DNA from 3 places in the Streptomyces sp. UH6 genome. Region 3 is predicted to be linked to each of the others. Evidence: riboswitches for the same ligand, from Rfam matches in the RefSeq annotation. Region 3 holds a riboswitch; each other region holds the start of a gene.
What was found. A riboswitch is a leader RNA that binds a small molecule or an ion and turns the genes downstream of it on or off. The one in region 3 is predicted to bind cyclic di-AMP.
Positions count from the first base shown of each region.

Region 1: linked by a shared signal. The riboswitch ahead of HW445_RS34360 (transglycosylase SLT domain-containing protein) and the one ahead of HW445_RS11640 (M23 family metallopeptidase) in region 3 are both predicted to bind cyclic di-AMP.
Region 2: linked by a shared signal. The riboswitch ahead of HW445_RS04405 (C40 family peptidase) and the one ahead of HW445_RS11640 (M23 family metallopeptidase) in region 3 are both predicted to bind cyclic di-AMP.

Region 1 covers NZ_JACADT010000048.1:3,685-14,455, reverse strand. The annotation lists gene HW445_RS05735 (VOC family protein) at 1-392, shown strand, start outside; gene recQ (DNA helicase RecQ) at 499-2,385, shown strand; gene HW445_RS05725 (HAD family hydrolase) at 2,775-3,608, shown strand; gene HW445_RS34360 (transglycosylase SLT domain-containing protein) at 3,618-4,142, opposite strand; cyclic di-AMP (ydaO/yuaA leader) riboswitch at 4,146-4,320, opposite strand; gene HW445_RS05715 (polyprenyl synthetase family protein) at 4,752-5,762, shown strand; gene nuoN (NADH-quinone oxidoreductase subunit NuoN) at 5,869-7,530, opposite strand; gene HW445_RS05705 (NADH-quinone oxidoreductase subunit M) at 7,527-9,098, opposite strand; gene nuoL (NADH-quinone oxidoreductase subunit L) at 9,100-10,771, opposite strand, start outside.
Region 2 covers NZ_JACADT010000031.1:6,507-17,277, forward strand. The annotation lists gene HW445_RS04360 (GMC family oxidoreductase) at 1-134, shown strand, start outside; gene HW445_RS04365 (chorismate mutase) at 683-1,009, opposite strand; gene HW445_RS04370 (hypothetical protein) at 1,366-1,584, opposite strand; gene HW445_RS04375 (PspC domain-containing protein) at 1,571-2,980, opposite strand; gene HW445_RS04385 (ATP-binding protein) at 3,157-4,554, shown strand; gene HW445_RS04390 (response regulator transcription factor) at 4,551-5,291, shown strand; gene HW445_RS04395 (C40 family peptidase) at 5,627-6,700, opposite strand; gene HW445_RS04400 (hypothetical protein) at 7,078-7,431, shown strand; gene HW445_RS04405 (C40 family peptidase) at 7,604-8,773, opposite strand; cyclic di-AMP (ydaO/yuaA leader) riboswitch at 8,780-8,937, opposite strand; gene HW445_RS04410 (DoxX family membrane protein) at 9,290-9,814, opposite strand; partial or broken gene HW445_RS04415 (hypothetical protein) at 9,894-10,771, opposite strand, start outside.
Region 3 covers NZ_JACADT010000171.1:304-7,873, reverse strand. The annotation lists partial or broken gene HW445_RS11650 (MBL fold metallo-hydrolase) at 1-636, opposite strand, end outside; gene HW445_RS11645 (SGNH/GDSL hydrolase family protein) at 872-1,663, opposite strand; gene HW445_RS11640 (M23 family metallopeptidase) at 1,906-2,739, opposite strand; cyclic di-AMP (ydaO/yuaA leader) riboswitch at 2,744-2,908, opposite strand; gene HW445_RS11635 (tyrosine-protein phosphatase) at 3,354-4,151, shown strand; gene HW445_RS11630 (DUF6126 family protein) at 4,258-4,398, opposite strand; gene HW445_RS11625 (helix-turn-helix domain-containing protein) at 4,395-5,039, opposite strand; gene HW445_RS11620 (aspartate aminotransferase family protein) at 5,204-6,583, opposite strand; gene hpnH (adenosyl-hopene transferase HpnH) at 6,580-7,570, opposite strand, start outside.

The DNA of each region.
Region 1 (10,771 bases), on a different contig from region 3:
TCTGGGCGGCCGCGCTGCACTACGTCCCGGAGGACAACGGTCCGCTGGTGGAGAAGCTGCTGAGCGCGGGGGCGGTGCCCGCCGAGGCCACCCTGGAGTGGCGGGGCCGGGCAGCCTGGCGGAACCTGGCGGCGGTCCGCCACCCGCAGGACCCGTACGACGAGGAGTCCGGGACCGGCCTGGGGCGGCGGCTGCTGTTCCAGCGGGTCCCGGAGCCCAAGACGGTCAAGAACCGGCTCCACCTGGACCTCCACCCCGGCGAGGGGGCCCGCGGCGACGAGGTCGGCCGGCTGACGGCGCTGGGCGCCCGCGTGCTGCGCGAGGTCCGGGAGCCGGGCGGCGCGTGGACGGTCATGTACGACCCGGAGGGCAACGAGTTCTGCGTCCACTGAACCCGGCCGCCCCGGCCCCGGACCGGCCGGGCCTGTGGAAAACTCCGGCGGCGTCGGCGCGCCCCCCTATGGTGGAGGGAGGTCGACAGGGACGGGCGGTACAGGTGTGACCACGGCAACAACGGCATCCACGACGGACGCGGACGGGCTCGCGGCGGACGCGGGCGGCCCGGCGCTGGAGACGCTGCGCAAGGTCTTCGGCTACGAGTCGTTCCGCGGCGAGCAGCGGGCCGTGGTCGAGCACGTGGTCTCCGGCGGGGACGCCGTGGTCCTGATGCCCACCGGCGGCGGCAAGTCGCTGTGCTACCAGATCCCCGCCCTGGTCCGCCCGGGCACGGGCGTGGTGGTCTCCCCGCTGATCGCGCTGATGCAGGACCAGGTCGACGCCCTGCGCGCGGCCGGTGTGCAGGCCGGCTTCCTCAACTCCACCCAGGACCTCGACGAGCAGCGGCTGGTGGAGGCGCAGTTCCGGGCCGGTGAGCTGGATCTCCTCTACCTGGCCCCCGAGCGGCTCCGCCTGGAGTCCACCCTGAACCTGCTCTCGCGCGGCCGGGTCTCCCTCTTCGCCATCGACGAGGCGCACTGCGTGGCCCAGTGGGGCCACGACTTCCGCCCCGACTATCTGGCCCTGTCGGTGCTGGGTGAACGCTGGCCGGACGTGCCGCGGATCGCCCTGACCGCGACGGCCACCCGCGCCACCCACCAGGAGATCACCCGCCGCCTCGGCCTGGACTCGGCGCGGCACTTCGTCGCCGGCTTCGACCGCCCCAACATCCAGTACCGGATCGTGCCCAAGGCGGAGCCGAAGAAGCAGCTGCTGGCCTTCCTGCGCGAGGAGCACCGGGGCGACGCCGGGATCGTCTACTGCCTCTCCCGGAACTCCGTGGAGAAGACCGCCGAGTTCCTCCGCGCCAACGGCGTCGAGGCGGTGCCGTACCACGCGGGCCTCGACGCGGCCACCCGCGCCGCCCACCAGTCCCGGTTCCTGCGCGAGGAGGGCCTGGTGGTCGTCGCCACCATCGCCTTCGGCATGGGGATCGACAAGCCGGACGTGCGGTTCGTGGCCCATCTGGACCTGCCGAAGTCGGTGGAGGGCTACTACCAGGAGACCGGCCGCGCGGGGCGCGACGGGCTGCCGTCGACGGCGTGGATGACGTACGGGCTCAACGATGTCGTCCAGCTGCGGAAGATGATCCTCTCGGGCGAGGGCGACGAGGCCTTCCGCCGGCGCGCCCAGGCCCATCTGGACGCGATGCTGGCCCTCTGCGAGACCGTCCGGTGCCGCCGGGGCCAGCTGCTGGCCTACTTCGGCCAGGAGGCGGCCGAGGAGGCGTGCGGCAACTGCGACACCTGCCTCACCCCGCCGGAGACCTGGGACGCCACCGTAGCCGCGCAGAAGGTGCTCTCCACGGTGGTCCGGCTCGACCGGGAGCGGCGGCAGAAGTTCGGCGCGACCCAGATCATCGACATCCTGCTCGGCAAGCGCACGGCCAAGGTGATCCAGTTCGACCACGACCAGCTGTCCGTGTTCGGCATCGGCGAGGACCTCGCCGAGGGCGAGTGGCGCGGTGTGGTCCGGCAGCTGCTGGCACAGGGCCTGCTCTCCGTGGAGGGCGAGTACGGCACGCTGGTGCTGACCGAGGGCAGCGCCGCCGTGCTGCGCGGCGAGCGTCCGGTGCCGATGCGCAAGGAGCCCAGGAAGGCGCCCTCCGCCCGCGGCGAGCGCAAGGCGAAGGCCGCCGCGGCCGTGGCCGAGCTGCCCGAGGAGCTCCAGCCGGTCTTCGAGGCGCTGCGCGCCTGGCGCGGGGAGCGCGCCCGGGAGCAGGGCGTCCCCGCCTACGTGATCTTCCACGACGCGACCCTGCGGGAGATCGCCGCGGCCCGCCCCACCTCGGTGGACGAGCTGCGCGGGATCAGCGGCATCGGCGAGAAGAAGCTGGCCACGCACGGCGAGAGCGTCGTCGGACTCCTGGCGTCGCTCGACGACGCCTGAGCGCGGGGCACCGCGTCGACGAGGTGAGCGCGGGTGCACGCCGCGGTGCCTGAACACGGGGGCGCCTCTCCGGGCACTCCGAGCACGCCGAGCACGGGGGCATGCCCACCACTCCCGGGCGCGGGAGCAGCCCCTCGGTGCCTGAGCACGGGCAGACCGCGACGCACGAGCACCGGGCCCACGTCGGTGCCGGTGCACGGGGCTGCGTCTCCGGACGCCCCAGCACGTCGGGGCCTCTCCGGCGCCTGAGCACCGGCTACGGCCCCCGGCGGCCGGGGGGAATCACCCCGGATCGCGCTCACATGAGACGATCAGCGCCCTATTGCACACATCCGGTCGGCGTGTCAACCCGTCACAGGGGCGCTCCGGATCGTCCGTATTCTCTGATCATGCCCGCACCCGCCGCCTATGCGCCCCCTTCCCGTGCGCTCCCCGCGTACGCCCTCATCGCCACGGACCTGGACGGCACGCTCCTGCGTGACGACGACACCGTCTCCCCCCGCACCCGCGCGGCACTGGGAGGCGCCGCCCGGGCGGGTGCCCGGCATCTGGTGGTGACGGGGCGCCCCGCGCCGCGGGTACGCGACCTGCTCGCCGGGATCGGCGGCGGTTTCGCGGTGTGCGGGCAGGGCGCGCAGCTCTACGACGCGGACCGGGACCGTCTGGTGTGGTCGATGACGCTGGACCGCGAGCTGGCGGAGACCGCCATCGGCAAGATCGAGGCCGAGGTGGGCCAGGTGTACGCGGCCGTCGACCAGGACGGCGCCAACGGGCTCACCCTGATCGAGCCCGGCTACCGGATGGCCCGCCCCACCCTCCCCGCCGTGCGGGTGGACCGCCGGGACGCCCTGTGGGAGCGGCCGATCACCAAGGTGCTGCTCTGCCACCCCGAGCTGACCGACGACGAGCTGACGGCGGTGGCCGCCGCGGCCGTCGGGTCGCTGGCGACGGTGACGATGTCGGGGCCGGGCACCGTGGAGCTGCAGCCGCACGGCATCACCAAGGCGACCGGCCTGGCCATGGCGGCGTCCCGGCTCGGCCTCGGCCCCGAGGACGCCATCGCCTTCGGCGACATGCCGAACGACGTGCCCATGTTCCGCTGGGCGGCCCGCGGGGTGGCCATGGCCAACGCCCACCCCGAGCTGAAGGCGGTCGCCGACGAGGTCACCACGACGAACGAGGACGACGGCGTGGCCGTCGTCCTCGAGCGCCTGTTCCCCTGAGGGAGCCGGTCAGTACGCGCTGTTCACGTTGTCGATCGAGCCGTAGCGGTCGGCAGCGTAGTTGCACGCGGCGGCGATGTTGGCGACCGGGTCGAACGGCGAGGACCCGGTGCCCTCCACGTGGTACTCGTCGAAGGTGGGGTCGATCACCTGGAGCAGGCCCTTGGACGGGATGCCGTTGACGGCGTTGATGTCCCAGTCGTTGATGGCCAGCGGGTTGCCCGAGGACTCGCGCATCACATTGCGGTGGATGCCCTCGTAGGTGCCCGGGATGTCGTGCTTCTCCATGACGTCCAGGGCCTCGTTGATCCACGCGTCCAGGTTCTCCGGCGTCGCGGCGAGCTGGGTGACCTTGTTGCCGGCGGCGGCCGCGGTGTCCTTGGCGGCGGCCGGGGCGTCCTTGGCCGCGGCCGCGGTGTCCTTGGCGGCGGCCGGGGTCTCGGCGGCCCAGGCGCCGGTCGCGCCCGCGATCGGGGCGGCGACGACGGCCGCGGCGACGGCAAGGACGGACGCGGTACGGGTGAAGCGGGTCATGGTTGATCCTTTCCGGCGCCTGCGAGGTGAGCTGTCGGGTTCGGGCCAGAAAGGCTGCCCGGCCCGTCGCCCTGGTCGGGCGACAGGCTTCACCCCGAGCCGTCCGGAAGCGTGCTCCGGGCCGGCGGCGTACCTGGGTCCCCCGCTCCTGCCGTCATGGAATGGGTGTGTGGTGACCGGACGGCGGCAGGACTCGGCGTTCCACCCGGCTGGCCCGAAACGTACGTGAGAGCGGATGTCCGAAACAAGTACGAAAGTCACTGGATCACGCTGGTTGATCATGATTGCGGGTGATTTGCGCCCCACGAGCGCACCGCCATCGACCCTCAACTTCTCCCGATAGAGGGCGAGTTCGCCGTATCCACCCCCGCACGTCCGCGCTCCGCCCCTGTGGCTCACTTCACGGATCGGTCGATGCCCACCCAAAGGGATGGAATGTGCACCAGCTCACTCAACCCACCGAAACCGGACAGGGCATCTCCCGGCCATCTGGCGGGTGGGGGCTGTCGGTGATCGAAACCTGACCGGATACGCTGAGTGGGGTGATGGCAATGACCTATCGACAAACCGTGTAACCGTCAGCACACACCAGCAGACAGGAGACCCCTCGTGACCGTGGTCGGGCCGTTCGGGCTGAGGGTTCGGGACCAGGCGCTGGAGGCCGCCGTCCAGGCGGGCATGGCGGCCGTCGAGGAAGGTCTGCTCGAAGCCACCAAGAGCGAGGTCCCGTTCATCACGGAGGCCGCGCAGCACCTCGTGAAGGCCGGCGGCAAGCGGTTCCGCCCGCTGCTCGTCACGCTCGCCGCACAGTTCGGTGACCCTGAGGCGCCGGGGATCGTCCCGTCGGCGGTGGTCGTCGAGCTCACCCACCTCGCCACGCTGTACCACGACGACGTGATGGACGAGGCCGAGGTGCGCCGCGGCGTGCCCAGCGCCAACAGCCGCTGGGGCAACTCGGTGGCCGTCCTCACCGGCGACTTCCTCTTCGCCCGCGCCTCGCACATCCTGGCCGACCTCGGCCCGGAGGCGGTGCGGGTGCAGGCCGAGGCGTTCGAGCGGCTGGTCACGGGCCAGATCCTGGAGACCGCCGGCCCCTCCGACGGGCGCTCCCCCATCGACCACTACCTCGACGTGCTGGCCGGCAAGACCGGCTCGCTGGTGGCCGTCGCCTGCCGGTTCGGCGCGATGATGTCCGGCGCCGACGACCAGGTCGTGGACGTGCTCACGCAGTACGGCGAGCGGCTCGGCGTGGCCTTCCAGCTCGCCGACGACGTCCTGGACATCGCCTCCGACTCCTCCGACTCCGGCAAGACCCCCGGGACCGACCTGCGCGAGGGCATCGCCACGCTGCCCGTGCTGCGCCTGCGCGAGCGGGTGGAGCGGCTGGGGCGGGCGGAGGACGCCGAGCTGTGCGAGCTGCTCGACTCCGACCTGACGGACGAGGCGCGCCTCGCCGAGGCGGTGGCCCGGCTGCGGGCCCACCCCGCCCTGGAGGACGCCCGGGCGGACACCGTCCGCTACGCCCAGGAGGCCCGGTCTGCGCTCACTCCGCTGCCGGAGTGCGAGGCCAAGACCGCCCTCGTGCACCTGTGCGACGCCGTGGTGCACCGCGCGGGCTGACCCGCCACCGCCGCGGCCGCCGCGCGACCCGCGTACGCCGAAGGCCCGGCCCCCGAGGGGGCCGGGCCTTCGGCGTACGTGCGGGAACCCGCCGGTGCGGGCCCGGTCAGCGGACGAACACGCCCGCCGAGTTCGCCAGGTCCAGGAAGTACTGCGGGGCCACACCCAGCACCACCGTCACCGCGGCACCCACCGCGATCGCGGTGGTCGTCAGCGGCGACGGCACCGCCACCGTGGGCCCCTCCGGCTTGGGCTCGCTGAAGAACATCAGGACGATCACCCGGATGTAGAAGAACGCCGCGACCGCCGAGGACAGCACGCCGACCACCACCAGCGGTGCCGCGCCGCCCTCCGCCGCCGCCTTGAAGACGGCGAACTTGCCCGCGAACCCGGAGGTCAGCGGAATGCCCGCGAAGGCCAGCAGGAAGACCGCGAACACCGCCGCCACCAGCGGCGAACGCCGCCCGAGACCCGCCCACTTGGACAGGTGGGTGGCCTCGCCGCCCGCGTCGCGCACCAGCGTCACCACGGCGAACGCGCCCACCGTGACGAAGGAGTAGGCGGCCAGGTAGAAGAGGACCGAGGAGATCCCCTCCCGCCGCGTCGCGATCACACCGGCCAGGATGAACCCGGCGTGCGCGATCGACGAGTAGGCCAGCAGCCGCTTGATGTCGGTCTGGGTGATGGCGACGATCGCGCCGATCACCATGGTGACCGCGGCCACCGCCCACATCACCGGCCGCCAGTCCCAGCGCAGCCCCGGCAGCACCACGTACAGCAGCCGCAGCAGCGCGCCGAAGGCCGCCACCTTGGTGGCCGACGCCATGAAACCGGTGACCGGGGTGGGCGCGCCCTGGTAGACGTCCGGCGTCCACATGTGGAACGGCACCGCGCCCACCTTGAAGAGCAGGCCCATCGTCACCAGCGCCGCCCCGATGAGCAGCAGCACGTCGTTGCCCATCGTCCCGGCGAGCGCCGGGCTGACCTCCTGCACCGTGCCCTCGACGACCTGCGCGATCCGGCCGTAGTTGACCGAGCCGGCGTAGCCGTAGAGCAGCGCGATGCCGAACAGGGTGAACGCCGAGGCGAAGGCGCCCAGCAGGAAGTACTTGACCGCGGCCTCCTGCGACAGCAGCCGCTTGCGGCGGGCCAGCGCGCACAGCAGGTACAGCGGGAGGGAGAAGACCTCCAGCGCGATGAACAGGGTCAGCAGGTCGTTGGCGGCCGGGAAGACCATCATGCCGCCGACCGCGAACAGCAGCAGCGGGAAGACCTCGGTGGTGGTGAAGCCGGCCTTCACGGCCGCCTTCTCGCTGTCGCTGCCGGGTACCGAGGCCGCCTGGGCGGCGAAGGAGTCCACCAGGTTGCCGTGGGTGGCCGGGTCGAGGCGGCGTTCGGCGAAGGTGAACAGGGCCACCAGGCCGACCAGCAGGATCACGCCCTGCAGGAACAGCGCGGGCCCGTCCACCGCGACCGCGCCCTCCGCGGCGACTCCCGCCCCGGTGGTGGCGTAGCCGCTGACCGCCAGCCCCACCACGGCGGCGAAGCCGGCGGCGAGCGCCACGCCGGAGACGAAGAGCTGGGCGTGGTAGCGGCCCCGGCGGGGCACGAAGGCCTCCACCAGGATGCCCAGCACCGCGGCGCCGATCACGATCAGCACGGGCGAGAGCTGCGCGTACTCGATCGTCGGGGCCTGGATCCTGGCGATCGGCTCGGCCGCCGGTGCGGCCAGATCTGTCCACAGGCCGTGGACGGCTGATGCGCTCACTTGGCCGCCTCCACCTCGGGCTCGGGGTCGTGCTCCTGCACGTCGGACATGGTGTGCCGGACCGCCGGGTTGACGAGGTCCGTGAGGGGCTTCGGGTAGACGCCCAGGAAGATCAGCAGGGCGATCAGCGGTGCCACCACCGCGAGTTCACGCACCCGCAGGTCGGGCAGCTTGACCAGCTCCGGCTTGACCGGGCCGGTCATGGTGCGCTGGTAGAGCACCAGCGTGTAGAGCGCGGCCAGCACGATGCCGAACGTGGCGATGATGCCGACCACCGGGTAGCGGGCGAAGGCGCCCACCAGCACCAGGAACTCGCTGACGAACGGGGCGAGGCCGGGCAGCGACAGGGTGGCCAGACCGCCGATCAGGAAGGTGCCGGCCAGCACCGGGGCCACCTTCTGCACCCCGCCGTAGTCGGCGATCAGACGCGAGCCGCGGCGGGAGATCAGGAAGCCGGCCACCAGCATCAGCGCCGCCGTCGAGATCCCGTGGTTGACCATGTACAGCGTGGCGCCGGACTGGCCCTGGCTCGTCATCACGAAGATGCCGAGGATGATGAAGCCGAAGTGGGAGATCGAGGCGTACGCCACCAGCCGCTTGATGTCCCGCTGCCCGACCGCCAGCAGCGCGCCGTAGACGATGCTGATCAGCGCCAGCACCAGCACCACCGGGGTGGCCCACTTGCTGGCCTCCGGGAAGAGCCCGAGGCAGAAGCGGAGCATCGCGAAGGTGCCGACCTTGTCGACCACGGCCGTGATCAGCACCGCGACCGGGGCGGTGGCCTCCCCCATGGCGTTGGGCAGCCAGGTGTGCAGCGGCCACAGCGGGGCCTTGACCGCGAAGGCGAAGAAGAAGCCGAGGAAGAGCAGCCGCTCGGTGTTCGCGCCCATCTCCAGCTCGCCGCTCGCGCGGGCCGCCACGATGTCCGGGAGCGAGAAGCTGCCCGCGGCCACGTAGAGCCCGATCACCGCGGCCAGCATGATCAGACCGCCGGCCAGGTTGTAGAGCAGGAACTTGACCGCCGCGTACGACCGCTGGGTGGCGGCCGCCTCCTCGCCGCCCTGGTGGGCGCGGTCCCCGAAGCCGCCGATCAGGAAGTACATCGGGATCAGCATGGCTTCGAAGAAGATGTAGAAGAGGAAGACGTCGGTGGCCTCGAAGGAGAGGATCACCATCGCCTCGACCATCAGGATCAGCGCGAAGAAGCCCTGGGTGGGCCGCCACCGCTTGCTGCGTGTCTCCAGGGGGTCGGCGTCGTGCCAGCCGGCCAGCACGATGAACGGGATCAGCAGGGCGGTCAGCAGCATCAGCGCCACGCCGATGCCGTCCACGCCGAGCTCCCAGCGGACCCCGAAGGCCGGGATCCACTCGTAGGTCTCGGTGAGCTGGTACCGCGCACCGCCCGGTTCGAAGCGGACGGCGACCACGACGGCCAGCACCAGCGTGGCCAGCGAGACCAGCAGCGCCAGCCACTTGGCGGCCGTGCGCCGCGCCGCGGGGACGGCGGCGGTGGCGACCGCCCCGAGGGCGGGCAGCACCGCCGTCGCCGTCAGCAGGGGAAAGCTCATGTCAGACCGCCCTCATCAGCAGGGTCGCGGCGACCAGGACCGCCGTACCGCCGAACATCGAGACCGCGTAGGAGCGCGCGAAGCCGTTCTGCAGCCGGCGCATCCGGGAGGAGAGCCCGCCCACCCCCGCCGCGGTGCCGTTGACCACTCCGTCGACCAGCGTGTGGTCGACGTACACCAGGGAGCGGGTCAGGTGCTCGCCGCCGCGGACCAGGACCACGTGGTTGAAGTCGTCCTGGTACAGGTCGCGGCGGGCCGCCCGGGTGAGCAGCGAGCCGCGCGGGGCGACCACCGGCACCGGACGGCGGCCGTAGTGGAGCCAGGCCAGCCCGACGCCGATCACCATCACGGTGACGGTGGCGGCGGTGACGGTCAGCGCGCTGACCGGCGGGTGGCCGTGCTCGAAGGAGGTCACCGGCTCCAGCCAGTGCACGAACCGCTCACCGATGCCGAAGAACGCTCCGGCGAAGACCGAGCCGAAGGCCAGCACGATCATCGGTACGGTCATCACCTTCGGCGACTCGTGCGGGTGCGGCACCCCGCCGTGGCCGGCGGCCGGCTCCACGTCGGGAGCGTCCGGCGAGGCCGCCGGAAGGTTGCGCCAGCGCTCCTCGCCGAAGAAGGTCATCAGCATCACCCGCGTCATGTAGTACGCGGTGATCCCGGCGCCCACCAGGGTCACCGTGCCGAGGATCCAGCCCTGGACGCCGCCCTTGGCGAAGGCCGCCTCGATGATCAGGTCCTTGGAGAAGAACCCGGACAGGCCCGGGAAGCCGATGATCGCCAGGTAGCCGAGGCCGAAGGTCACGAAGGTGACCGGCATGTACTTGCGCAGGCCGCCGTACTTGCGCATGTCGACCTCGTCGTTCATGCCGTGCATCACGGAGCCCGCGCCGAGGAACAGCCCGGCCTTGAAGAAGCCGTGCGTCACCAGGTGCATGATGGCCACCGCGTAGCCGATCGGGCCGAGGCCCGCGGCCAGCACCATGTAGCCGATCTGCGACATCGTCGAGCCGGCCAGCGCCTTCTTGATGTCGTCCTTGGCGCAACCGACGATCGCACCGAAGATCAGCGTGACCGCGCCCACGACGGTGACCACCAGCTGCGCGTCGGGCGCCGCGTCGAAGATCGCGCCGGAGCGGACGATCAGGTAGACGCCCGCGGTGACCATGGTCGCCGCGTGGATCAGGGCCGAGACCGGGGTCGGGCCCTCCATCGCGTCACCCAGCCAGGACTGGAGCGGCACCTGGGCGGACTTGCCGCAGGCGGCCAGCAGCAGCATCAGCGCGATCGCGGTGAGCGTGCCCTCGCCCGCCGCCCCCACCGAGTCCAGAACCGGCGTGAAGGCGAACGTGCCGAAGGTGGTGAACATCAGCATGATCGCGATCGACAGGCCCATGTCGCCGACCCGGTTGACCAGGAAGGCCTTCTTGGCGGCCGTGGCCGCGCTGGGCTTGTGCTGCCAGAAGCCGATGAGCAGGTAGGAGGCGAGACCCACGCCCTCCCAGCCGAGGTACAGCAGCAGGTAGTTGTCGGCGAGCACCAGGATCAGCATCGCCGCGAGGAACAGGTTGAGGTAGCCGAAGAACCGGCGGCGGCGCTCGTCGTGCTCCATGTACCCGATCGAGTACACGTGGATGAGCGAGCCCACACCGGTGATCAGCAGGACGAAG
Region 2 (10,771 bases), on a different contig from region 3:
TCACCATGCCGCGGCCGGCCGGGCCACCGGAGCCGGAGGAGCAGGTCGACACGGTGCGGCAGGCGAAGCCGGTCGACACGGCAGGGGCCGCGGGGGCCGCGGGAGCTGCGGGCCCTGTGGGAACGGCGGAGTAGGCAGGGTCGGCCGTACAAGGCCCGCCCTCGCACACGTCCACCCCGCACACACCTGTCGCGACGGTGTCGTCACGACAGGCCAAGGACCGGGACCGTGGGTGGCGGTCCCCGTCGGCCGGCTCCGGGCGTCCCCGGAGCCGGCCGTTTCTGTTGGGTGACCGGGCTGCTGTCCCCTGCCGTCCGGTCACAACCCTGAGGCGACGGTCCCACGGCGCACGGCACGTTGATCCGTGCACCTCGCCGCCCCAGCAAGCCACGCGTGGTTTTTCTCGGGAGCCGTGCCTGGCCGGCACGGACACCCGGACCAACGAAGGGTTCGGGCCGACGGTCACGGTCCCGGACGGGTGATGGTGCCGGGCCCGGGCACGACGTGGGTCGTACGTGGTGCGAGGGGCGCGCACGCGCGCGACCGGTGGCTGACGGGGCGGACGGGTGCGGTCGGCATCGACGGGGCGCGTGCGGGACCGCCCGCGTACCGCCCGTGCGAGGACGGTACGCGCGGGACGGGGCAAGCGGAGGGCGGGCACACGTCGGTACACGGGCGGGAGTCAGACGCGCCCGCGGCAGAGCTCCAGGATGGTCATCGCCAGGGAGGTTCCCGGGCGGCCCAGCGCGTCGCGGTAGCGGGAGAGGACCTCCATCTCACGGGAGAGATGGACCCGCCGCCCCCCGGTGGCGATCCGGGTCTGCTGGACGACCGCGGACACGGCCATGCGTTCCTGCACCAGACCCAGGATGTGGTCGTCCAGGGCGTCGATCCTCGCCCGGGCGTCGGCGATGACGGCGGCGGGGTCCGCGGCCGGAGCGGACGCCGAGGCGGACGACGGGTCGGCCGAGGTGGCGGCCGGGCGGGTGGTCATGGGAGTGATGCTCATCGGAACTCCTGCGTGGTGTGCGGAGGAGCCCCGGTGCCGGACGGTCCGGGAAAAACGACAGGCGCCCCGGGCCTTGCCGGCCCGGGGCGCCTGGGAAGTCGCTCTACGGTTATCCGCGATGAGCAACGCGACCATGGCAGCCGGCGGGCCGGGTGCCATAGATAAACGCGAAGCTCGAGTACGCGGACATGGGGGAAGTATGACGGGTGGGTCGGAACGCCTCCACCGAGGACCGCATCGTGAGACCGCTGGCCCCCGCCTGGCCCACGCCTGGCCACGTGCAACGCACGCCTGACGCACGCACAACGCACGCCTGACGCACGCCCGGCGGCCGCCTGACGCAGCCGCCTCCGCGCTCAGCCGACGGCGTCGTCCCCGTCCCGCCGCCCGCTGCGGACGGTGCGGGCCACGAGACCGGCCACGGCGGCGATCGCGAGCCCACCGATCACCAGGGGGACCGCCACCAGCCAGGGCATGTGCCACTCCCCGGTGGCGTCGCCCGCGTAGAGCACGCCCGCGGTGATCAGGACCAGGCCGGATATGAACCGCCCTGGCTGGAACTCATGACGCCACACGGGTCACCTCCGCGTTGCCGGCGCCGACCTCGATCCGCAGCTCGATCGTCCCCGCCTCCTTCTCGTTCCTGCCGGCGTCCCCGTCTGTCCCTCCGCCGTCCACGGCCCGCAGCGTGTACTCCTCCGTCAGCCCCGCCCCCGCCCCGGTGTCCCGCCCCGAGGAGGAGGGCGAGCGGATGTCACCCAGACCGACGTTGATCAGGGTCCGCACCGTCACGTCGTCGGGCACGACCACCTCGACGCGGCCCGAGCCGACGTTCACCCTGACCGGGACCGTCTGCCCGTCCTTCACCGGCAGGTCCGTGAGGTCGAGCCGCGCCATGCCCAGCCCCAGTTGGTAGCCGTCCCGGGTGTCGGCGACGGAGACCGGACGCCATTCCCTGCGTATCCAGTCGGCGTCGACGTCGCGCGGCAGGGCTGTCGCGACCGTCAGCAGGCCCGCGGTGACCAGGCCCCAGAAGACCGTGCCCGCGCCGGTGCGGCCGAGGAAGGAACTGACCACCATGCCCGCGCCGAGAACCAGGAGGGCGCAGGCCAGCCCGTGCTGGACGGCGGTGACCGCCGGGCCGTCGGCCTCACTCAGCACGGTCACCAGCGCACCCACCGCCGCGGCCAGCAGGAACGTCACCCCGCCGAGCGAGCGGGGCCGGGGCGGCCGGGCAGGCTCGTCCCTCCCCGCCGGACCACCCCGGCCGGCCACCACGTCCGTGGCCCCGCCGCGGGAGACCGCGAGTGCCGCGGCCAGGTCCCGGTCGGACGCGTCCCCCAGATCGGCGGGGCCCCACAGATAGCCCGTGCCCCCCACGAAGGTGCCGTCCTTGACGATCGGTTCACGCCACCACGACGGGAGCGAGGCGGCGACAGGGGGCGCCTGCGCCTCGGGCGGCGCGTCCGCGGCGGCATGGGCGGACAGCGGATCCGGCCCGGGGGAGGCGCGGCGCCGGGACCAGTAGCCCGCTCCGGCCAGCAGCAGGGAGAGCACCGCCCCGAAGGTCAGCAGCCCACCGTCGCCCAGCATGGACAGGAACACCCCGCAGCCCACCAGGGCGAACAGCACGGAGGCCAGCGCCGGGCCGTCCACCCGTCCCGTCAGCAGGCGGCGGATCTCGTTCTCCTCCTCGTCCTCGTAGGGGAGGAAGAGCCAGGCGAAGCCGTAGAAGACCAGGCCGATACCGCCCGTCGCGGAAAGCACCGCGAGGGTGATCCGGAAGATCACCGGATCCATGTCGCACTGACGGCCCAGGCCCGCGCAGACCCCTCCCAGCATCTTGTGCCGCCGGTCGCGCCGCAGCGGCCGCGCCTCGCCCTCCGGGGGCTCCTCGTCGGCCGCGGACGCACCGGTACGCCGCTGCGCGTCGGGGGACGCGGGGCTCGGCGCGTGGTGGTGATCCGTCATGCATTCATGGTGACGGGCGGGACGGCTTCGCGGGAGTCGGAACGACCCTGGGAGAACCCTGAAATCGCCCCGACCCGTGCCGGGGGAATCGTTCGAGGCGCGCCGCGGCCCGGATCAGGGTTGTCTGAGGGGCCAACCCTGATGACCCTGAGGGCGCGGCGTGTGACGATCGTGGCATGCCGGAAGCCGCAGCATCACTCGACGACCCGCGGCCGCCGCGCAAGCTCTACCGCAGCGGTGACGGACGCTGGCTCGGGGGCGTGGCGCGGGGGCTCGCCGGACACCTCGGCCTGCCCGTGGCGTGGGTCCGCCTCGTCTTCGTGGGCCTGTTCGTCGCGCAGGGGCTGGGCGCCCTGCTGTACGCGGCCTTCTGGTTCTTCGTGCCGCTGGGCATCGGCGGGGTCGGGGCCGCGGACGGCCGCAAGCAGGCGTCGCCCGTCTCGTCAGGTGCCGCGGGTTCCGCAGGTGCGTCGGGTGCGTCGGCGGCGTCCGGTGCGGCAGGGACGGGTGGGCCGGAGACGTCGGGGTCGACCGGCCCCACCAGGTCCCAGGGGTCGGGCTCTCCGCGCCGCCTGGTGGCGCGGAAGCCGGACAGGGGGCAGCTGGTCGCCCTGCTGCTGATGGTCGTGGTCGCCCTGATCTTCGTGGGCAGCATGGACCTCGGCGGCGTCGCCCGGGCCTACCTCTGGCCCGCGGTGCTGGTCGGGGCGGGTGTGGCCCTGGTGTGGCGGCAGGCGGACAACGCCCGGCGGGCCCGCTGGATGGAGGTGGGCCGCCGTCGGCGGACGGTGACACTGGCCCGCGCCGCGGCCGGCGTCCTGCTGGTGACGGCCGGAGTGTCCGGCATGTTCGTCCTTCAGGGGTCCGCCGCGCACCTCGGTTCGGTCCTCCAGGCCGCGCTGGCCGTCCTGGTCGGGGTGGCCCTGCTCGCCGGTCCCTATCTGGTGAGGATGACGCAGGACCTGTCGGCGGAACGGCTGATGCGCATCCGCGCCCAGGAGCGGGCCGAGGTTGCCGCGCACGTCCACGACTCGGTGCTGCACACGCTGACGCTGATCCAGCGCAACGCCGACAGCGCGGGCGAGGTGCGCCGGCTGGCCCGTGCCCAGGAGCGTGAGCTGCGCGCCTGGCTGTACCGGCCGGAGGGATCCGGCAAGGACGAGGAGGCCGAGCCGGAGACGCTCGCGGAGGCGGTCCGGAGCACCGCGGCCGAGGTGGAGGACAAGCACGGCGTCCCCCTGGAGGTCGTGGTGGTCGGCGACTGCCCGCTCGACGAGAAACTCGGTGCCCAGATCCAGGCCGCCCGGGAAGCCATGGTGAACGCCGCCAAGTACGGTGGCGAGGGCGGGCCGGTACAGGTCTACGCCGAGGTGGAGGGGCGGTCGGTGTTCGTGTCGGTCCGTGACCGGGGCCCCGGCTTCGACCTCGATGCGATACCCGCCGACCGGATGGGTGTCCGGGAGTCGATCATCGGCCGCATGGAGCGCAACGGCGGCACGGCCCGGGTCCGGGCCGTGCCCGACGGGGGCACCGAGGTCGAGCTGGAGATGGAGAGGGCGGAGAGGACGTCATGAGCGACGCGACCGGAGCCACCGGTGCCGAGGGCACGGGCAGCGGGACGGCCGGCACGGGGGGAGCGCCCGGTGCCGAGCGCCGGGTGAGGGTCGTGCTCGTCGACGACCACCGCATGTTCCGCACCGGGGTGCGCGCGGAGATCGGCGAGACGGAACGCACCGGCGTCGAGGTGGTGGGCGAGGCGGCGGATGTCGACCAGGCGGTGGAGGTGATCACCGCCACCCGGCCCGAGGTCGTCCTGCTCGACGTGCACCTGCCGGGCGGAGGCGGTGTCGAGGTGCTCCGCCGGTGCGCGGGACTGGCGGCCGACCCCGAGCGGCCGGTGCGGTTCCTCGCCCTTTCGGTCTCCGACGCTGCGGAGGACGTGATCGGCGTCATCCGCGGTGGGGCCCGCGGCTACGTCACCAAGACGATCACCGGGAACGACCTGGTCGACTCGGTCTTCCGGGTGCAGGACGGCGACGCGGTCTTCTCCCCCCGCCTGGCGGGTTTCGTCCTCGACGCCTTCGCCTCGACCGACGCCCCGCCGGTGGACGAGGACATGGACCGTCTCACGCAGCGGGAGCGGGAGGTGCTCCGGCTGATCGCGCGGGGCTACGCCTACAAGGAGATCGCCAAGCAGCTCTTCATCTCGGTGAAGACGGTGGAGTCCCATGTCTCGGCGGTCCTTCGCAAGCTCCAGCTCTCCAACCGGCACGAGCTGACCCGCTGGGCCACGGCCCGACGGCTGGTGTGAGGGAGCGCCCGCACGCGGCCGGGACGGTGCGTGCGGTGCGTGCGGTGCGTCCGGTCTGTTCGGTCCGGGCGGTCCGTCCGGTCCGGGCGGTGCCTCCGGGGCTTCCGGTGCGGACTGGTCCGCGCGGGGTGTGCGGCGCGTTCATCCGCCGGGTCCCTGTGGGCGTCCGGTCCGGCCGTCTGCCCGTCTGCCCGTCTGCCGGTCTGCGCACCCGTCCGCCTGTCCACCCGTCCTCCCATCCACCCCACCGCCCGTGTCCTGCGGTGTGTCCGGGTCGTGCGTCTGCGCGGTCCACGGGTCCGTGTGATCGCCCGTGCGGGGGTGTCCGGGAGTCGTCACACCACCCGTGTCGCTCCGGCGAAGGGCATCTCGTCGACCGGGGCGACACGGACCGGGGCGGAGGGATTGGGCGCGTGGATCATCTTGCCGTCGCCGATGTACATGCCCACGTGGGTGACCCCGGGGTAGAAGAAGACCAGGTCGCCCGGGCGGAGCTGGGACCGGGAGACACGCTGTCCCGCGCCGATCTGTGCGTAGGTGGTGCGTGGGAGGGAGACGCCCGCGGAACGGTAGGCGGCCTGGACGAGCCCTGAACAGTCGAAGGCGTCGGGGCCGGTGGCGCCCCAGACGTAGGGACTGCCCAGCTTCCGCTGCGCGTACGAGATCGCGGCGGCCGCACGGGTGTTGGGCGCGGAGACCGTGCCCGATGAGTTCTTCGCGCCGCCGGTTCCGCCGGGCCGGGCCGGTGGAGCCTCGGCGTTCCCGCCGCCGGATTCGGCGGCGAGCCGGGCGCGTTCCTCGGCGGTGAGGCGGGAGAGCAGCCGGCGGGCCTTGCCCAGCTTTCCGGTGACGGTCTTCTTGTGCCGCTGTGCCCGCTTCTGCTGGTCCTCCAGCTCCTTCAGCTCGGTCCGGGCCTCCTGGCGCACCTCGTCCAGCTCGCGGATCTGCCGTGCCACGGAGGCGACCTCGGTGGCCTGGAGGGCGCCGGCGCGCTCGGCGAGGCCGGCGTCCCGCAGGAAGCGGTCGGGGTCGGAGGAGAGCGCCAGCTGCATGGCGGGCCCGAGGCCGTTGCCGGAGCGGTACTGCGCGGCGGCGGCCGAACCCAAGGACTCGCGCGCGGTGTTCAGCTCCTCGGTCCGCCGGGCGGCCTCGTCCTGCAGCTTGCCCACCCGGCGTTCGGCGGCCTCCGTCCTTTCCCTGGCCCCGTTGTACTTCTCGGTGGCCGCCTCGGCCTCCCGGTAGAGCTGGTCGACCTCTTCCCTGACCTGCTCCGGCGTCGGCTTCGGCGCCGCGTGTCCGACTCCGTCGAGTCCCGCCGACGCCGCCGCTCCCGCGAGTACCGCGGTGAGCAGTGTGCGGGCCCTGCTGCCGCTCCGCCTGTGCTGTGGGGGCTTGCGGTGCGATGCCACGTGGAGTCCACGTCCTTCCGTACGTCCCGCCGCCGGGCGGGGGCGGTCACACATCCGGCGGTGGCCTGCACAGGGGAGGCAGGCCACCGCCGGACCTTCGGTCGGTGACCGACGCCGTCCTGGTCAGGACGACATGAGGGGAGCCGGTCACCTGGGGGAGGACGCTAATCCGGTACGTCACCGTCTGGTAACGGTTTGTGTGCAGCTGAACGCAAAGGGTCACTATGGTCCGGGGGGTAACCCAGTAGCGGTTCGGTCGTGACGGCTTGGTGCGGTGGAGTGACCGAATGTGCACTTCCGGGGCGGATGTGACGGCAGGGGTGCTACGCGACGGCCCGCCTCCGGGGTGGGAAAGCGCGGTGGCTAGGCTCCCCGGCATGGACGTACTCCTGCACATCTTCGTCGGTCTTCACATCATCGGTATCGCCGCCCTGCTCGGCGGTTTCTTCCACCAGATGAAGGCCATCGGTCAGGGCGCCGCCCGCTTCACCCCGGGCATGCTGCACGGCGCCCTCACCATGCTGGTCACCGGCATCGTCCTGGTCGGTCTCAACGAGGCACAGGGCGGCTCGGTCAACCACATCAAGATCGGCGTCAAGCTGCTGCTGCTGATCGTGATCCTCGGCCTGGTCTACGTGAAGCGGGACGAGGAGCGGGTGTCCAAGGGGCAGTTCGCCCTGGTGGGTGCGCTGACCACGGTGAACATCTTCATCGCGGTGCTGTGGAAGTGACTCGGCCGCGCTGACGCACGCGCGACGGCCCGCACGCTCGAGGCGTGCGGGCCGTCGTCGTCTTCCGCCCGGCTTCGGCTCCGACGCTGCCGAAGCCGAAGCCGAAGCCGAAGCCGAAGCGGAACCGAGGCTGAGGCGGGGTCGCCGTTTCCGGTTCCGGTTCCGGTGCCGGTCAGGCGGGGCGCACGATGCTGTGGATGGAGCCCTCGCCGTCGTAGTAGATGGACTCCTCACGGACGTACGCACCGGGCTTCGGGGCGTGGATCATCATGCCCTCGCCGATGTAGACGCCCACGTGGGTGACGTCGTCGTAGAAGAAGACCAGGTCGCCCGGCTTCGCCTCGGAGACCGGGACGGTGGTGCCGGCGTTCACCTGGTCGTAGGTGGTGCGGGGCAGGTCCACGCCGGCGGCCTTCCAGGCCGCCTGGGTCAGGCCGGAGCAGTCGTAGGAGTCCGGGCCGGTCGCGCCCCAGACGTAGGGAAGGCCGATCTGGGCCTCGGCGAACGCGACCGCCTTCTGGCCCTGCGTGGCGGAGGCGTCCGTGCCGCCTCCCGTCCCGGAGCCACCGTCCGCGCCGCTCCCGCCGCCGGCGGCCTCGTCGGCCTCCTGCTCGGCGGCCGCCTCCTGCCGGGCCTTCTCCTCGGCGGCCTGCCGACGGGCGAGCTCCTCCGCCTTCCGGCGGGCCTCCTCCTCCTTCTGCCGCTCGATCTCGGCGAGCCGCGCCTTCTCCTCGGCGGTCAGGTCGGCCAGCAGTTCCCGGGCGTCGGTCAGCTTCTTCTGGACGGTCGCCTTGCTGGTGCGCAGTTCCTCCTCGGAGGAGCTCAGCGTCTCCAGGCTCTCGGTGGCTTCCTGCCGCTTCTCGGACGTGGCGGCCTGCCGCTCCACGAAGTCGTCGACGGCATCCTTCTGCCGGCCCGTCAGGCGGTCCATCAGCTGCGCCTGGTCGAAGTAGTCCTGAGGCGCGTCGGCGAGCAGGAAGGTCGCGGTGTCGGGGAGGGCGGTGCCGGAGCGGTACTGGGCGGCGGCGTAGGAGCCGAGTCTCTCGCGGGCCTCGTTCAGCTCCTCGGTGCGCTCGGCGACGTCGTCGAGCAGCTTGTCGAGCTCCTCGCGCTGCTGCTCGCTCTGCTCCTTGGCCGAGTTGTACTTCTCGGTGGCCGCCTCGGCCTCGCGGTAGAGGGTGTCGACCTTCTTCTGGACCTCTTCGAGGCTGGGGCGGTCGGCGGGCGCGGCCTGGGCGGTCTGGGTCAGCAGGGCCACGGAGGTGAGGGCGACGGTCGCCAGCGCGGGGGTGCGTATACCCGCGAGCAGGCCCGTGGGGCGGGGTTTTCGGTGCGACGCCAAGGCGGCGACTCCTTCCGTCTCCCGCCTACCGGGTTAGCTGTCGGGTTCGGGCGGGACTTCCGGAAGGGTTGCCCTACGGTCCGGCGGGGCCGGATCGATTCACCCCAGGTGGTGCGCGCGGGTCCCCGGCTCCGGCACGGCACCGGACTCGGCGGGGGCCGCGCGGACCGGCGAGGTTCGCCGGTCGGGATCGGACGGCCCGCGCGGCACGTTAGCCAACCCGTGGTGTCCGTGTGAAGGACGGTGTGCGTTATGCCCGATACGTTTTTGTGACCTTCGTAAAAGCGTGGCCGATCGTGAGGGCGTGGCGGCGTTCGGTAGCGCAACAGCGTTTCGTGGCGCAGTGACGTTCCACGGCCAGGGGTGCTCGGGGAGCGCGGAGGTGGTGCGCCAGCGCGGTGGTCGGCGCGTGAGCGCGGAAGGTGGTGCGTGCGTACGGAAGACGGCGCGCGGAGGTGGTGCGCGGGGACGCGGAGGTGGTGCACGGGCGGTGCGGGTCCGCCCGTGGCGCGGGCCTCAGGCGGTGGTCGCGTCGGTCCCCGCCGCCCGTCCGGCCCGCCGCGCGCGCCACGCCGCGTCGAGGGAGAGCGCGCCGCCGCCGGCCAGGATCAGCGGGGTCCACGCCATCAGGTACGGGAGGTCGTTGCCGAGGTAGTACGGCTCCGCGGCCCAGCTCATCGTCAGCCACAGGCTCAGCGAGATGAGCGCGCCCCCGGTCGCCGCCATACGGGTGAGGAGGCCGAGGAGGGTGCCGAGACCGACGGCCAGCTCGCCCAGGGCGATGGCGAGGCCGAAGGCGACGGGGGCGTTCAGCCCGAGGTCGACCAGGGCGGGGACGGCGGAGACGTCGCGGACCGCGTCCATCTGCCCGCCGATGGAGCCGGGGCCGGACTCCTTCAGGAAGGCGGAGTCGGTGAGCTTGTCCAGGCCCGCGTAGAGGAAGGTGACGCCGAGGAAGACCCTCAGGGGGAGCAGCGCGAAGCGTGCGGCGGCCTCCCTCGGGCCGGACGTCCGGGTGGCGCCGGTGGTGGTGACCGCCATGACCGTGGCCGCCTTTCCCGCAGGTCGGTTTATCCGTCAACCAATTCGGGGGACAGCCTACGTGCGCCGCGGCGTGACGTCACTCGGTGATGTCGACGACCATCCGGTTGGTCTCCAGCCCCGCCGCGGTCACCACCTGCACCTCCACCCGGCCGGGCTCCACCTCGGCCGGGACCGGCACCGTCAGCACCGTGTCCGAGGGGTTGCTGAAGCCGCCGGTGACGGGGACCAGCGGAACGTGGACGTTGACCGACCCTATGCGGACGACCATCCGCGACAGCCGGTCCGCGCCCTGCGCCCCCGGGGGCACGAACCCCGCGCCACGGATCTCGATGTCGTCCCCGGTGCGGATCGGCCCGTCCAGGTCTCCGGCCTCGCGGGCCCGCACCACGGAGAGGACGACCGGGCGGCCGCCCTCCGCGTACTTGCCGGCCAGGTACGTCGCCGCGGAGACCAGCACCACCACGGCCAGCCCCCACGGCAGGTCGGGCAGCTGCTCGGGGCGGCGGGCGAGCCGGACCAGGCCGAAGACCAGCGCCACGGCGGAGATCACCACGTACTGGATGTCGGCGAAGCTGCCCCGCCCGGAGTCGTCGGTCAGCAGGTCGGCGGCGCGCGGGCGGTCGGCACGGACCTTCTGCAGCCGCTGGCCGAGCACCCGAAGGCTCACCACCCGCCGGACCAGCACCGCGATGGCACAGACCACGGCCAGCACCGTCACCATGCCCGCGCCCCGGGCGAGGTTCAGGCCCGCGATCAGCGAGTCGCGCTCCCGGTGGCCGGAGGCGGCGGCCAGCTGGCCGGCCAGGGTCAGCACGGCGAAGGCGGTGAACAGCACCCAGGCGGTGGCCACCGCGCGGGAGGTGGAGAGGCGGTTGTCCTCACCGATCACCGGGGCGAGCACGCCGCCCCGATCACGGTGGTACCAGGAGGCGGCGGACAGCGCGGCGCCCGTCA
Region 3 (7,570 bases):
GCGGGCGGGCGTCGCGGTGAGGGTGAGGGAGCCGACCCGGGTCGACTCGTGCCAGTCGAGTTCGCGCAGGCGTGCGCCGGAGACGCCCCAGCGTTCCAGGTGGGCGCCGACGCCGAGTGGGACGGCGAAGAGGGTGTCGGTCCCGGCCAGCGCCTTGATGGTGGGCATGTCCAGGTGGTCGTAGTGGTCGTGGGAGATCACGACGACGTCCACCGGTCCCAGTGCGGCGAGCGGCGCGGGAACGGGGTGGAGCCGGCGGGGGCCGGCGAAGGTGACCGGGGAGCAGCGCTGACCCCAGACGGGGTCGAACAGCACCCGCCGGCCGTCGATCTCGGTCAGCACGGTGGAGTGGCCGAGCCAGGTGACCCGCAGTCCGTCGGCCGGCGGGGTCGCCAGGTCGGCGAGGGTGCTGGGGTGCAGGGGTATGGGCCGCGCGGGGGCGCGCAGCGCGCGGGCCTCGCGGTCGAGGAGTCCCTTGGCCAGTTCACGCCGCGAGGACGGGTCGGGGGTCGTGCGGGTGGGTCCGGCCGGGTTGCGGAAGACGCCGTCGGCGAAGTGGGGCGAGGCCTGGATGCGGGCCAGCCGCTTTCCCCGGGCCTCGGCGCCGAACGCCTCGGGGCGCAGGCCCCGCAGCAGCGACGCGCCCGCCGCGGTGACGGATCGGGAAAGGGAACCGCTGTCGCTCACAGGTGGCCTCCAGCCGCTGTGCCTGATCGGGTGTGCTCGAAGGTGCGCGTGTCCATGCTCCTACGGACGCGGACGTCGTGCGCCGCGTTGCCTCGATCCGTGCGCCCCGGGCACGCCGATCCGGCCACCGCGCGATCCACGGTGTCCCGCCGGTCCGCGGACCGGCGGGACACCGTGGTGCGGCTCAGACGGCCCTGGCGAGCCAGGACTTGAGGTCGTCGAGCGCGAGGGTGCCCTTGGCGACGACGGTGTCCCCGGAGGACCGGCCGCGCAGGCGCCGCCCGATCCACGGCACCAGGTGCCCGCGTGCCCAGTGCACGTCGTCGAGGCGGACCTCCAGGACGCCGCGCTGGGGCAGCGGCGGCCAGGGCTGCTCGGGGTCGGCGGGGACCTCGAGGCCGAGGACCTGGCCGGCGCGGAGCGCCACCCGGGTGTGCCCCTCGGCGGAGAGGTGCAGCCGGTCGTCGTCCCAGGCGCGGCGGTCCTGGACGCTGCGGAGGGACCACAGGTCCAGCACCCGGCAGTCGTAGCGGTCGGCGATGGCCCGCACGTGCCCGTTGTACGTGGCGATCTTGCCCCGGAGGTGCTTGAGCACCGGAACGCCGCGGGTGTCGAACCCGGTCGCGACGAGGACGCTGCCGGCCGCGGACGCGAGTTCGGCGACGGCCTTCTCGAAGCGGTCCGCCACGTCGTCGGGGTCGGTGCCCGGGCGGAGGATGTCGTTGCCTCCGGCGCAGATGGACACCAGGTCGGGGGCGAGGCCGCGGACCTGGGGCACCTGGTCGGCCACGATCTGGTCGAGCAGCTTTCCGCGCACGGCGAGGTTGGTGTAGCGGAAGTCGCCCTCCGGCCTGCGGTCGGCGAGGAGCACCGCGAGGCGGTCGGCCCAGCCGACGAACGTCCCGTCGGGGCCCTGGTCGCCGACGCCCTCGGTGAAGCTGTCCCCGACGGCCACGTACGACCCGACCGACCCGATCACTGTTCTGCTGTCATTCTTCGAATCGTCTGCCACATCGAGGCATCTTTCACCTTCGGATGTGAGCTACGCGACCGTAGGGAGGGGTTGACGGTGGGTGAGAAACGCCACTCGTCTTCCGTCGCCCGGGCAGGCGGCCGGACGGCACCCGGAAGGTGGCCGGACGGGGAGCGCCGAGGGCCGCACTTCCGGAAGGGAAGTGCGGCCCTCGGTTCGCGCGCAACCGCGAGGTCCCGCGGGGGTCAGCCGACGCTGACCCCGTGCGAGCGGAGGTAGCCGACCGGGTCCACGTCGGAACCGTAGTCGGGCGAGGTGCGGACCTCGAAGTGCAGGTGCGGGCCGGTCACGTTGCCGGTGGCGCCGGACAGACCGATCTGCTGGCCGACGGTGACGGTCTGGCCGGCGGAGACGGACAGCTGCGACAGGTGGGCGTACTGGGAGTACATGCCGTCCTCGTGCTGGATGACGACCTGGTTGCCGTAGGCGCCGCCGTTGCCGGCGGAGACCACGGTGCCCGCGGCGATGGACTTCAGCGGGGTGCCGGTGGGCAGGGCGAAGTCGACACCGGTGTGGTAGCCGCTGGACCACATGCTGCCGGCGGTGCGGTAGGCGGTGCCGAGGGCGGCGTCCGCGGGGGCGGTGTAGCCGCCGGCGGCGGCCGCGTCGGCGACCGTGGTCTTCGGGGCCTCGGTCTTGGGCGCGGCGGCCTTCGCCTGGGCGGGCTTGGCGGCGGCCTTCTTGCCGAGGTCGAGCTTGGTGCCGGGCTTGATCAGGCGCGGGTTGTCACCTACGACGTCGCGGTTGATCTTGTACAGCTTCTTCCAGCCGCCGGCGACCTTCTTCTTGTCGGCGATCTTCGCCAGGGAGTCGCCCTTCTTGACCTTGTAGGTCTCGGAGGCGGCCTTCTTGGCGGCGACCGGCAGGCTCTGCGCGCCCTGCTGGGGGGCGGCGTGGGCACCTGCGGCGCCGAACAGGGGCAGGCCGAGCGCCACGGCGCCCGTTCCGGCGACGGCGATGGAGCGGGTGAGGCGCTGGACGCCGGTGGGGCGGCGGTGCTTCTGATGCTTCGCGGGCATGACGTGGTCCTCTCCGTCGCCTGCGAGGTGAGCTGTCGGGTGCGGGCTGGAGATGCCCGGCCGCGCTGGGCGCGGCTTAACCCCTAGCCCGTTCCGGAGACCGGAACAGGCGTGTACCTGTGGGTCCCCCGCTCCTGCCGTACTCGGGTTACTCGGGTGAGTGTGAGAGATCCGGGCGGCGGCAGGATTCGGCGTCCGTCCGGATCGGATCGTGAACGTATGCGACCGGGGCGCAACGGGACAAGCGCGGGAAATCAACGAAGGTGCATTGTTTGTGATCACTTAAGTGCAAAACGGTCACAGAGAGTCGCCAGGACCCCCTCAAGTCGACCTCGCCGCACGCCAGTTGCCCGCCCCGCGCCGACGACGCTCGGTCACGGGTATGAGGCTGCTCACCCGGCCGCTCCCCACGACCCCTCACCGCAGGGCGAGTTGTGTTTTACGGTGACAAATCATCGTTGTGTTGAATTGTCCGTATTGCCGCATTTCTCCGTCGCGGGGCCGTGAAGGTTTCCGTCGGGGCGGCACCCTCTCTGTCCTGGGCGGTCATGTCGTATCGTCGGAGCGCACCTGCCGGTTGCCGCACCGGCGGGGCCTAGTGGGAGGAGCCCCCCGTGACGCAGCAGGTCCCGTCGACCGAGCCCCAGCTCGCCGGAGTGCGCAACTTTCGCGACGTGGGCGGGATGCCCACCCGGGACGGCCGCAAGGTGAAGCCCGGCGTGCTGTTCCGCAGCGGGCACCTGGCGAGCGCGACCGCCGAGGACGCCGCCTTCCTCGCCTCCCTGAACCTGCACACCGTCTTCGACTTCCGCAACGACGCCGACCGGAGCCTCGAGGGCCCCGACGTCTCGCTGCCCGGGGTCAGAGAGGTGCGGCTGCCGCTCTCCGACCCGGCCGACGGGGCGGAGTTCTGGAAGCGTGTCCGCCGCGGGGGTATCGACGAGCTCAGGCCCCTGCTGGGCGAGGGCCGCGCCGAGCAGCGCATGATCGCCTCCTACCGGACGACCGTCCTCACCCGCACCGGCGAGCACACGACGGTGCTGCGCGCCATGGCCGAGGAGAGCGTGCCGGCGCTGATGCACTGCTCGGCGGGCAAGGACCGGGCGGGGCTCTCGATCGCGGTCGTGCTGCTCGCACTGGGCGTGGAGCGGGACGCCATCACTGAGGACTACCTGAAGTCGGGGGCCAAGCACCGCCGCTACAAGCTGCACCGGGGCGGCGAGTCCTCCGACCCGTACACGCCGGAGATCACGGAGCTGCTGAGCCCGCTGTTCGACGCGCGGCCCGAGTACCTGGGGGCCGCCTTCGAGACCATCGAGGAGAACTGGGGCGGGGTCGACGCCTACCTGACGCAGGGCCTCGGGGTGACGCCGGAGCTGCGCGAGAGGCTGCGCGAGCGGCTCCTCGACTGAGCGGCTCCTCGACCGAGCGGCCCCTCGACCGAGCGGCTCCTCGACCGACGGAGGCCCGGTGCGGGGCCCGACCGGCTCCGCACCGGGCCCCGGGCCCGCATCCGGCTCAGTTGGCGCGGGCACCCGCCTCGAAGAGCAGCCAGATGAAACCGGCGAAGAGGTGGCCCGCCACGATGTACACGAAGAGACGGATCCAGAGGGCGCGGGGGAGCTTGTCCTCGACGTTCTTCTTGTCGGGGGTCGTCATGACGTGGGCACTCCTGACGGGGTCGGGTGGCCGGCGTTCGCCTCGGGGCCGAGGCAGAGGGCGGCCGTGGGGCTCTGCAGCAGGGTGTGGACGAACAGGAGCTCGGCTCCGTCCGGCCCGTCGGGAGCCAGGCGGTGCGGGGTGAGCGAGTCGAAGTGGGCGCCGTCCCCGGGGCCGAGCACGTGGCTCGTGTCGCCCAGGTGCAGGCGGAGGCGGCCGGTGAGGACGTGCAGCCACTCCTCGCCCGGGTGGACGCGGACCACCTGGTCCTGCGGGCCGCCGCTGCGGGGGATGCGGACCCGGAGGGCCTGCATGGCCCGGCCCGGCGCCCCCGCGTGCCAGTAGCTCCAGCCCCCGGCCCGGGTCTCCAGGGTGTCGGCGGCCCGCACCACGGCCTCGCGGTCGGGGGCGGTCTCGCCGAGCAGCTCGGAGACGGTGGTGCCAAAGACGCGGGCCAGTCCGAGGAGGACGGGCAGGGAGGGCTGGCGGTGGCCCGTCTCCAGGCGGGACAGGTGGGCCGGGGAGAGGTCCGCGGCCCGGGCGGCGGCCTCCAGCGTGAGGCCTGTGCGGTGGCGCAGCGCGCGGAGCGTGGGGGCTACGCTGGGAAGGTCTCCCGGTGGGCCGGGATCTGCGGCGGACATACCGCCATTCAGCCAGGTTTTTGCCCCAGCGGCAACTTCCTTGCCTCAGAGGCAAGAGGGGGCGGGTGCGGCCTCCGACGCCGCGGGTGAGGAGGCCCCGGCAGCGTCCGGGGGCGCCCCCGGACTCCCGTCCGGAGGCGGCCCGGCCGGCGGTTCCGTGCCGCCTAGCGGTTGGCGGCCGCCTGCTTCATCAGCCGGCGTCCGAAGTCCCACACGAGACCTCCCTGGTGGGCGTCGTCCATCACCGCCGTGAAGGCCGCGACGAAGCGGTCCACCTCCCGTTCACCGATGATCAGCGGCGGAATCAGCTTGATCACCTCGAGGTGGTCGCCGGAGACCTGGGTGAGGATCCGGTGCCGGTGCAGCAGCGGCGCCACCACCATCTGGGCGAAGAGCCCCTTCCGTGCCGCCTGCAGCATCGCCCACCTCCCGCGCAGTTTCAGCGAGCGGGGGCGGCCGAACTCGATGCCGATCATCAGGCCCCGCCCCCGCACGTCGGCGAGCATCTCGTACCTGTCGGTGAGCGCCGCCAGCCGTGACCGCAGCAGCTCCCCCGTGGCCCTCGCGCCGGCGACGACCTGGTCGTCCTCGATCACCGAGAGGACCGCGAGTCCCGCGGCCATCGCCTGCGCGTTGGAGCCGAAGCTCGCGGAGTGGACCAGCACGCGGTCCATGGAGGAGTAGACCTTCTTGAAGATCCAGTCCCTGCCCAGCGTCGCCCCCACCGGCACGTAGCCGCCCGAGAGCGCCTTCGCCACGCACACCAGGTCGGGTTCCACGCCCTCCTCGTGCTGGTAGGCGTAGAAGTCGCCGGTGCGCCCCAGCCCGGTCTGCACCTCGTCGGCGATCAGCAGCGCCTTGTGCCGGCGGAGGAGCTCCTGCGCCGCGCGCAGGTAGCCGGGCGGCGCCTCGTGCACGCCCTTGCCCTGGACGGGTTCCACGATCAGCGCGGCCACGTCGCCCCGCGCCAGTTCGCGTTCCAGCGCGGTGAGGTCGCCCAGCGCGACGGCGGTGTCCGGCAGGAGCGGGCCGAAGCCGTCCCGGAAGCCCTTCTCCCCGTTGACGGACAGGGAGCCGGCGGTCAGTCCGTGGAAGGCGTGGTCGCAGTGGAGGACGCGGGGGCGCCCGGTGGCCCGGCGGGCGAACTTCAGCGCGGTCTCCACCGCCTCGGTGCCGCTGTTGCCGAAGAAGACGCGGTCCAGGTGCGGGCTGTGGGCCAGCAGCCGTTCGGCCAGCAGGCCGGGCAGCGGCGGGCAGTCGAAGCGGGTGAGGTCGGCGAGCTGGGCGTCGAGGACATCGTGGAGCGCCTTGCGGACCACCGGGTGGTGGCGGCCGAGCCCCATGACGCCGAAGCCGGCCAGCATGTCCAGGTAGTCGTTGCCCTCGGCGTCCCAGAAGTAGGCGCCCTCGGCCCGCTCGTAGACCTTGTCGAAGCCGAGGGTGCGCAGCATCCGCGGCAGCTGGTGGTTGAGGTGGCGCTCGTGGAGGGCGTACCGCTCGGCGGAGCGGTCCTCGAGCAGGGCGGCGAGGTCGAAGCGCGTCACGGCAGTTCCTTCACGGCCGTGGCCCGCCTCTCCGGCTGGTTGGCGCGGTTGGTGGCGACGGTGTCGCGCAGCGCCCGCAGGGACTCCTTGAGGGATCCCATGGTGGCGAGGACCGCGGTGGGCTCGTAACCGCAGTGCGCCATGCAGTTGGCGCAGCGCGGGTCCTTGCCGCGTCCGTACTTCTCCCAGTCGGTCTCCTCGACCAGTTCCCGGTAGGTGGGGACGTACCCGTCGCTCATCAGGTAGCAGGGCCGCTGCCAGCCGAAGAGCGAGTAGTTGGGGATGGCCCAGGCGGTGCAGTCGAAGTCGGCGCGGCCTTCCAGGAAGTCGAGGAAGAGCGGGGAGTGGTTGAGCCTCCAGCGGCGGCGGTTGCCGCCGGAGAAGGCCTTGCGGAAGAGTTCGCGGGTCTGCTCCACGCCGAGGAAGTGTTCCTGGTCGGGGGCCTTCTCGTAGGCGTAGGCGGGCGAGATCATCATCTCGTCCACCTCCAGCTCGTCGTTGAGGTAGTCGAGGACCTCCACGACGGTCTGCGGGGTGTCGGTGTTGAAGAAGGTGGAGTTGGTGGTGACCCGGAAGCCGCGCCGCTTGGCCTCCTTGACGGCCGCCACCGCCTCGTCGAAGACGCCCTCCTTGGCGACCGAGGCGTCGTGCCTCTCGCGCAGGCCGTCGATGTGGACGGCGAAGGCGAAGTAGCGGGAGGGCTCGAAGAGGTCGAGCTTCTTGCGGAGCAGCATGGCGTTGGTGCAGAGGAAGACGTACTTGCGCCTGGCGACGAGCTGGCGGACGATCTCGTCGATCTGGGGGTGCATCAGCGGCTCGCCGCCGGCGATGGACACCATGGGGGCGCCGGACTCGAGGACCGCGCCGACGGCCTGGGCGACCGGCATGCGCTGCTTGAGGATTCCGGCGGGGTGCTGGATCTTGCCGCACCCCTCGCACTTGAGGTTGCAGGCGAAGAGCGGCTCCAGTTCCACGATGAGCGGGAAC